DNA from 2 places in the Paenibacillus sp. FSL K6-2393 genome. Region 2 is predicted to be linked to the other one. Evidence: riboswitches for the same ligand, from Rfam matches in the RefSeq annotation. Region 2 holds a riboswitch; the other holds the start of a gene.

Region 1 (4,689 bases), 480 kb from region 2:
TGAACGGTGTATACGTAAGACTTGGCTCAAACATTTCATAGATGAGTTGCTGCTGCTGGGTCTTGTCCAATTCACTGATTCGCATCAGATTACGGATCTGTTCGTCATGAGGTGTTAATTCCCCAATCTTAGGCGCAGGAAAAGCATTAACAGGTGTGACGTAGAAGTCATAACGCTCAAATAAGGTGGACATCTGAGCTGCAGCTACATCCCATTCAGCTAAGCTATGTACAAATTCCGCAGCGGACACCTTTTTGCCTGCTTCAGCCAGAACCCAGGATTCAATCTCCATATCATCGGAGGTCAGAGCCCGGCCCATGGACCGTTCCATGGAAGAGATCATCGCGGCCATCTCACCACTGTTCATCATGTAATAGTTCTCCATCAACCGAACTCCATTGACTGGACTCAGTTTTTCCTCAACATGATGACCTTGATCTTCCAACCAGCGAACGAGCTTGTATACAGACTCTTTGGCTTCTGCGCAGACAGGTGTACCCACGGGCGAATCCGTTGTGTATGCAATTTTCAGTTTGCGTTGATGTGGATAGCTCATATCTGCCAAGTAACTGCCTGGAAAGAGTGGAGCATGGAACGCAGCTTCGGGCTGAATGACTTGTAACGTATCAAGCAATGCAGCACTGTCCCGAACCGAGCGAGAGAGGGCAAAATCAATCGATGCGCCTTGCCATTGACGACCAACTCCCGGTCCTACAGGTGTGCGCCCGCGTGTTGGCTTCAATCCAAACAATCCGCTAAAGGAAGCCGGGATACGAATCGAACCACCTCCGTCACTGGCTCCAGCGAGAGGAACAATACCCGAAGCTACAGCCGCGGCAGCTCCACCGCTTGAACCACCTGGAGTGTGATTTATATTCCATGGATTGCGAGTTGGACCATGGAGGCGGGGCTCTGTGATATTTTTCAAGCCAAATTCAGGCGTATTGGTATGTCCTATGAAGATAAAGCCTGCATCACGGAGTCGAGTGACAAAATTGGAATTGCGTAATGCACGATGCTCGCTGAACAAACGTGAGCCTGAAGTCAGAAATTCGCCTTCCAAGGATTGCGAGATATCTTTCAGGAGCAGGGGAACACCGGCAAAAGGTTGTTCTCCAGGGCGAACCAAACCGGCTTCCTCACGTGCGCGATTTTCATATGTACGAATAACCGCATTAAGTTGCGGATTCACTTCTTCAAGGCGTGCAAACGCCGCTTCCAGCATTTCAACCGGGGATACCTCCCGGGATCGGATCAGTTCAGCCAAACCTACGGCGTCGTAGGAGGTATATGAGAATGAAGACATCATGATCGTTCCTCTCTGAATATAATTATCTGTTTATTCCATATGTCATCGTACCACCGGATTGGATAAAAGACAAAACATAGAAGAGACTTAGCGCGATGATTTTGATATTCGGTATGAGAGGAGAGAATAGAGGGGCATTTGCGATATAGAAATAAAGCACAGGGTTAATAGCTCATATTGCAAATTGAGAAAATGATCGAGTAATATCGAGTAAATTGAGTAATGGAAATAAAAAACCACTGCTCATCTAATTTGATGTGCAATGGTTTTATTTTATATTTGACTATTTGTTTATATGTGAACCTCAGATATATCTACTTAATCTGTACGCAGCTTCGGTGCAGCATCGGCCGCAGTTGATGATCTTTCCTGCTGTCTGGAAATGGCGAAGAGGGCCACCCAGATCAGGATAAAACCAAGCAGCTGCTCCCATGTAATCAGTGTACGGAAAGCAATCCAGTTCACCAACACACCCGCCATCGGGAAGCTAAGTTCCGCGAGTGTTGCAACAGATGCTTTGGTTGACGACAGACCTTTGTAATACAACAGAAGACTTAGCAAACCTGGTAACAATGCCTGACCGAGAATATTGAGGATGACAGCAGTCTGTTCACCCGTTCCGGACGGAAATGTCCATGCCGCACCTTCGTTCCACGTCATAAAAATCAGGAGCGGGAGAGCAACGACAAAGCGAAGGGAGGTGACCGTTTCATAACGCGCCTGTCCCAGCATCAATCGGCCCATAACGGTTGAACCTCCCCATAAGGCAGCAGCCCCAAGGGATAACAAGCTTCCAGCATGAATCCAGTTGTCCCAGTTACCTAATGGCAATGTGAAGCCAAATGTAAGCAGGTAGGTTCCTGCTAATGCAATGAAGAACAATCCACCGAAGCGACGAGGCAACGTTTCTTTCAGTAACAGTTTAGCCAGAACGATAGCGAAGAGTGGTTGCATTTTTTGCAATAAAAGCACCGTATTCGGATCGTTATGTGTTAGTGCCATGGTGAACAATACCGTTGCGAGTGCTGATCCTCCCCATGAAATAAAAATCACGGCAATCCAGTGGCGAGCGCGTAGGTTTTTCAGATCAGCCCGAAATTTCCACAGCACGGGTATGGCAATAAGACTGACGATGATGTGTTCCACCAGTACAATCTGCGTGGATGTCATCGTGTTTAGCAAAATAATGCGGAAGAGTGGGTCGACACCCCATAAGGCGGCGCCGAGAACTACAAGCCAGAATCCAGTATTACTTCGTTCCTTGCGGTAAACAGGTGATGCTGCTGATGTCTTTTCCATATTCAGGACTCCTTCGTCAGAACACGGAATCTTCAGTTGGCAAAATCGACAAAAGCCCCCGTTTTGGTATATACCAAATAAACGGGGGCTCATCCAAAGACATGCGTCAGGAAAGAGGCCTTCCCGAGAACGGCATGTCAATGTGTTGATCTTCTCTCATCCGGACTGTACCGTCGGCCTTGGATTCACACCAAGTCAGTCGCTAGATGTCCTTCGTTAAGAACTAATAGCGAGTCGCGGGCTGGTTCCGAAGAACATCACCGCCGGTTGGGAATTGCACCCTACCCCGAAGATCCTATTCAATTATATAGTGTGTTGAACAAGCTGTAACATTAATAAGTTCATCTTATTCCTGTAAGCGCTAGCAGTTCAAGCATTTTTTTTAGAAAACGATTTTCCAGCTTCCTTGCTGTCTGCGAAGGAGCACGATCTGACCTGCGTGATACGCATCATGGAGTACCCAGCGAGCTAGTTCGTGTGCCCATTTCTCTTCGGAGTCCATATATGCGGCTTCAAGATCTGACTCTTGTAGTGCAGCCAATTGATCTCGCAACTGCTGGGCTAATCGAGTTGTACCCTGTAGCAGTGTATTCCATCCAGCTGCATCCGTCGGATCTCCGGAATTCCCAAACGTGTATTCATTGGAGTCTACAGCAGGAAGGGTAGGCTCCTTACCTTGCATGCGACATAATAAGCGATGGTTGTAATAATACATATGGTTAACCAACTGCCAGATGCTTAATCCCCCTGAGGGTGGAATCCAGGCTGCTTGTTCTGCTGTAAGACCCTCCAAGGATTTCGACAAAGGTACAATCCAATTACATTGATCCCAAGTATCATCCTTTTGAATAAGTAACACATCTAGTGCTGTTGTTTTTGTCATTGCCTTTTCCTCCTTGCGTATAATTGTGATTTGTGATGTAACTAGCTAAAACTGATTAATGAGGTTACACTTAATATAACACATCAAAGATGAGTTGTAACCTTCTTTATTTACTTAGATGGTTACGATAAACGGAGGTATATATGGACAGGTTATGGACCGATTTTGTAAACAGCGATTATCACGACTGGCGTGGGGGAGATCGATCGGAGGACAGACTAGGGAAGGCGAGCTGGCAGCAAGATTTTCTGGAACGATGGCAACTTAACGCTTCTGTCCCTTCATCTCCAGAAGATGAGTTGTCGATGAGAAATTTCAGGAATGAATTGATGGATCTTGGAGCCCGCTTGTCTTCTGGAGAATCATTAACGGATATAGAAAAACAATGGTTGAATGGCGTTATGGAAGCAGGGCATGTGAGAAGAAAATTGACTACAATTGATCAGGGACTGAAACTCCAACTGGTAGCTGTAGAAACGGGTTGGCATCAGGTTATGGCTGAGGTAGCTGCTGATTTTGCTACGACTTTGGTAGCGGGAGAAGGCGGCAGGATTCGGATCTGTGATAATTCGGATTGTCGCTGGATGTTTTATGATGATACCCGAAGCAGAACACAGAAGTACTGTGATGATAAGATGTGTGGAAATCTGATGAAGGTCAGAAGATTTCGGGCGAAACGTAAATCCCAAAATTGATAAATACTAACAATAACTATATAATATATATATACTAGCGAAACAATAGTCAAAAGCAGTACGGATTCGTAAGCAGGATATGATCGTCTTTCAAACCAAATCAGATGGGAGATGTGTCTTGTGCGGACAAGTTATCTGTTGAAAAATGGCTGTGTGTTGTCGATGGATGCTCGAATTGGACAGTATAAGAGGGCGGACGTTCTGATTCAGGATTCACTGATCATGGCGATCCAGCCCGACCTGGATATTCCAGATGCGGAGATCATTGATGCTTCATCGATGATTATTATGCCTGGGCTGGTGGACACACATCGGCATGTGTGGGAATCACTGGTCAAAACAGCGGGAACCAACTGGTCCTTGCCAGTCTATTTGCAAAATCTCTATTATGGTGCGATGGGAAGCAAGCTCCGTCCAGAAGATAGTTATATTGCCAACTTACTCGGTTCCTTGGAAGCGCTTAATGCAGGAGTGACAACGGTGTTGGATTGGAGCATGCCGTA
Region 2 (4,689 bases):
CCTTTAATTTTACGAGGATTGTTAGTTAGCAGTCTGATCTGACGAACCCCAAGGTCTTTCAAAATTTGGGCGCCAATCCCGTAATCACGCAAGTCGGCAGCAAAGCCCAGCTTCAGGTTTGCATCCACAGTATCCAGACCTTCCTCTTGCAGCTTGTAGGCTTTGAGTTTGTTGATTAGCCCAATGCCCCGACCTTCCTGTCTCATATAGAGCAGAACGCCATTGCCTTCCTCGTTAATCTGTTTAAGTGCCGCATCAAACTGAGGACCACAGTCACAACGATGGGAATGGAATACATCGCCAGTCAAACATTCAGAGTGCACACGCACAAGTACGGGTTTGGAACCATCTATTTCGCCTTTAACCAGCGCCACATGCTCCTTGTTGTCCACAGCATTTGTATAAGCCACCGCTTGAAACTCGCCAAAGTCCGTTGGCATACGTACAGCCACTTCACGTTGAACCAGCTGCTCTTTTTCGTTACGGTAACGAATCATGTCCTGAATACTGATCAGCTTCAGATCATGTTTGCGGGCAATCTCCTGCAGGTCCGGAAGTCTGGCCATTGTGCCATCTTCCTTAATCACTTCACAGATCACACCTGCGGGATATGAACCACACATAATGGCCAAATCTACCGCCGCTTCTGTATGCCCAGCACGACGAAGTACACCGCCATCTTTTGCAATCAGCGGGAACATGTGACCAGGTTTACGGAAGTCCCCAGCTTTCGCTTCAGGATCGATCAGACCTTTCACGGTAATAGAGCGTTCATGTGCCGAAATACCTGTTGTCGTATCTTTGTGATCCACAGAGACGGTGAAGGCTGTTCCATGGAAATCCGTATTTTGTTGAACCATCGGTTTCAGGTTAAGTTCGTCCGCACGTTGTTGTGTAATCGGAACACAGACCAGACCTCTACCTTCAGTAATCATGAAATTAATGACTTCAGGTGTCGCCTTTTCGGCCAAAGCGATAAAATCGCCTTCATTCTCCCTATCTTCATCATCCACAACAATGACGGGTTTACCACGCATGAGATCGTATATGGCTTCTTCTATTGTGTCCAGAATGGATTGTTCTGACATGGGTCCACCTCCAGTTAATTTCTGTTCTCTATTTATGCAAATCCGTGATTGGAGAGAAAATCTTCACTGATACTGCGCGGCTTGCCAGCACCCGTCTCCCGATGTCCTCTCCCATACTGGAGCAGATGATCCACATATTTGCCCAAAATATCGCATTCGATATTAATGGTATCCCCTGTCTTTTTCACATTTAGTACAGTTTCACCAATGGTATGCGGGATAATGGAAACCGTGAATGCGGTATCCGACGTATGGACAACGGTCAAGCTAATGCCATCCAGTGTAACCGATCCTTTGGGGATCAGATATTTGAACAACTGGTGATCATCAGGCTTGATCTCAAACACAATTGCATTCTGATCACGTGTTATACTGCCAATCACTCCAGTACCATCGACATGGCCCTGAACAATATGTCCGCCAAAACGACCGCCGGATTGCATGGCCCGCTCCAGATTAACTTTACTGCCTGATTGCAGCTGACTGAGATTGGTATGGCGATAGGTTTCAGGCATTACATCGGCGGTAAAACCTCCACCTTCCAGCGTTGTCGCAGTTAGGCATACGCCGTTCACTGCTACACTATCGCCAATCTTCAGATCGTCCATGATGGCGGAAGCTCCGATATTCAGGACCATCGCTTCGCCTTTCCGACCAATACGCCGGATCTGACCGACTTCTTCCACCAAACCGGTAAACATGCTGCCGCCTCCCTTGTTCAATTTATAAAGAACCTAACTTGTTTCTTTAAAATTCATTTATTTATTCAGGCCACACCGGAATACCGCCAATGCTGATATTATCTCCAACTTGTTCAATCTCCAACTGATTCAATTGAATTGCCTGATTCATACGTTCCACACCCTCGAAGCGGAAGCTTCCAGGTGTATCATAACCGCCTACAATCTTCGGAGCGATAAACATGAGCAGTCGATCAACCAACCGTGCCTCCAGCATGGCCCCATTCAAGGTGCCTCCACCTTCAAGCAAAATTGAACCAATCTCACGCTCACCCAACTTGCTAAGTCCGTTTAACAGATCCACACGTGGTCCAGGACCACAGCGTATAATTTCGACGCCATAGGCTTCCAAACGTTCAGCAGCTTCAGGACTGGCTTCGTCTGTGGTCAGCACCCATGTTGGAGCAAGACCATCCTTAACCATTTTGGCACCTACGGGAAGACGTAACTTGGAATCCACCACAATGCGCACTGGACTAATGCCTTCCACTTGCAAACGGGTTGTAAGTTCCGGATTATCGGCAATCACTGTGTCGACGCCAACCATAATTCCCTGGTGACGATGACGAAGGGCATGCACAATCTCACGAGCGGGCTCGTTAGAGATCCACTTGCTGTCTCCGCTGCGAGTAGCAATTTTGCCATCCAAAGTAGTAGCCGTCTTCAGTGTCACAAAAGGTAGACCCGTTGTAATAAATTTAATGAATTTTTCATTCATGCGTCTTCCACGCTCACGCAGTACGCCAACTTCAACTTCAATGCCTTGTTGACGAAGCATGCTGATGCCTCTGCCGGATACTTGCGGATTTGGATCTTCACAACATACGACAACACGTTTCACCTTTTCATGAATCAGGCGTTCACTACAAGGTGGCGTCTTGCCATAATGACTACAAGGCTCAAGTGTAACGTATACCGTACTTCCTTCTGCATCATTGCCTGCCATGTTAAGTGCATGCACCTCTGCATGACCGGTTCCACGTTTCAGATGGCTTCCTAGGCCTACAATACGACCCTCTTTCACAACTACACATCCAACGACCGGATTAATCCCCGTCTGTCCCTGTGCTCGTTCCGCCATATCCAATGCCAGTGCCATATAAAATTCATCATTGATCATTTCCAAATCCGTTCACCCCGCGGTTTAAAGTCTTGTTTATTAAAAAATCCCCGTCGAACAATCAGTTCGATGGGGATGATGAGAGACAAATGTCACCAGCAGGAGTGAAATGGATACAGCACGCCAACACTTTGCCCAAAACTTCATTTCGGGCAAGTGAAAATAGACACATACCTTAATGAACATCAATTACAGGTAAAGAGCTTTTATAGTGTGGCATATGTATGGAACTGTCCGGCGTAACCGGATTTTCCCTGCACAGTGCAAGACATTACCAATCTAGACTGTACAGCAATACTCCTGCTGAATGCAAACCTGTTAGGTCTGCACCTCTCCTTCTCCCATCCAGACTATACTGTCGGTTCTGGAATTACACCAGATCAGCCATCTGCCACAGGCAGACAGGTCACGGACTTTGCATCAAGTGCTGGACATGTGTCCTTACACTTCCTGCATCACCGCCGGTAGGGAATTGCACCCTGCCCTGAAGGATTGCTTTCGTTATTACTTGGATGTTAGCACTTTAATGCCAAAAAATCAATTGTTTTTTGTTCCTTTTTGTCACATACTAACTTTTAATAAGCTAAGAAACAACAAAAAACCGCTTCCTCCAAGGAGGTACGGTTTTTGTTTGGAGGCACATTTCACATCCATCGCAGCATTCTACATATCAGGAAAACACCAGCTCGCCATATGCTTTAATTCTTTGGCATTATGGAATGGAGTGCGATCAGGTTCTTGCAGGGGCGAAGTCGGAAGCGGGAACTCTCTTGCCACCCTTCTGACCCAACTTGTGGAATCAATCGCAATAGCCGAGCATTTCCAGCGTCCATTCGCTCTCGGTCGAAACGTTCCATGCAAATCTGCTTTTCCCGGCATCTCTGGAAAGACACCATCCAAATATTCAACGATGACACGCTTGTCTCTGACTTCATGACAGTATACTGTCACCCATACACCTTCCCGGACCCGAACAGCATACACATCTCCAGACTGTACCTCCCCGGTACCTGCATCAGGAGATGCCTTTGGTACTTTTCCGCGAACACTTCTCTTCTTCTCCAATGCTCCTAAGATCGTGTCCTTTACAGCTGGACTCTCATCAGGCTTATCCGCAAGAGATATATTATTCAGATCAAAATCATGAAATATCTTGTTCAGGTTGTTCTCATTGATTCCTACAGATGAGTCCCACCACGCCAGAGGCGCCTGTACCTCAACCCGAACATTGGGGCGTGCGTCACGTTGCATGTAAGTGGTGAATTCCGTGATCATTCCAGGATGTTCCGGCGTATCCAATATGCCAATCAGAGCTAACGTCTCAAGCAAATCACGGTAGGCATATTCCTTCTGTGTAGGCAAAAGACGTTCCTTCTTGAGCGCTACTGCTGCCTTGCTGTAGCGTGTTTTGGGAGGTAATTCGCGCAGCACCGTTAACACCGCACGGAATGTCCAACGGTCGTAATCATTGGGTATTGGAAGCTCCTGCGCTGCCGCCAACTCTCGAAGTGCCAGCACATATCCAAAAGGATCACCGTCCAACGGGGTTCCATTGGTCATGCGCCAATACCATTGCAGCGTCGTGTCGGTTGCTTGATTTACACTTAATCCGCAGATCTTGCAAGTGTTCGAGGATGGATATGGCGTATGTTCATGACTTGGCATACTGCTCGCAATAAGCTTGCCTGTAAGCAATGACCGCCAGAGCATAGGTGCTGACCACATCGATGCGACAAAAGCC

Evidence for each region. Region 2 has a riboswitch for FMN ahead of ribD (bifunctional diaminohydroxyphosphoribosylaminopyrimidine deaminase/5-amino-6-(5-phosphoribosylamino)uracil reductase RibD). Riboswitches for the same ligand answer to the same signal wherever they lie in the genome.
Region 1: linked by a shared signal. The riboswitch ahead of MHI14_RS13240 (DMT family transporter) and the one ahead of ribD (bifunctional diaminohydroxyphosphoribosylaminopyrimidine deaminase/5-amino-6-(5-phosphoribosylamino)uracil reductase RibD) in region 2 are both predicted to bind FMN.

Annotation. Positions count from the first base shown of each region.
Region 1 is NZ_JBBOCU010000001.1:2,989,245-2,993,933, forward strand. It holds gene MHI14_RS13235 (amidase) at 1-1,306, opposite strand, end outside; gene MHI14_RS13240 (DMT family transporter) at 1,628-2,608, opposite strand; FMN riboswitch at 2,753-2,906, opposite strand; gene MHI14_RS13245 (DinB family protein) at 2,991-3,491, opposite strand; gene MHI14_RS13250 (CGNR zinc finger domain-containing protein) at 3,635-4,186, shown strand; gene MHI14_RS13255 (amidohydrolase family protein) at 4,298-4,689, shown strand, end outside.
Region 2 is NZ_JBBOCU010000001.1:2,512,255-2,516,943, reverse strand. It holds gene MHI14_RS11115 (bifunctional 3,4-dihydroxy-2-butanone-4-phosphate synthase/GTP cyclohydrolase II) at 1-1,088, opposite strand, end outside; gene ribE (riboflavin synthase) at 1,121-1,789, opposite strand; gene ribD (bifunctional diaminohydroxyphosphoribosylaminopyrimidine deaminase/5-amino-6-(5-phosphoribosylamino)uracil reductase RibD) at 1,851-2,954, opposite strand; FMN riboswitch at 3,278-3,444, opposite strand; gene MHI14_RS11100 (hypothetical protein) at 3,612-4,689, opposite strand, start outside.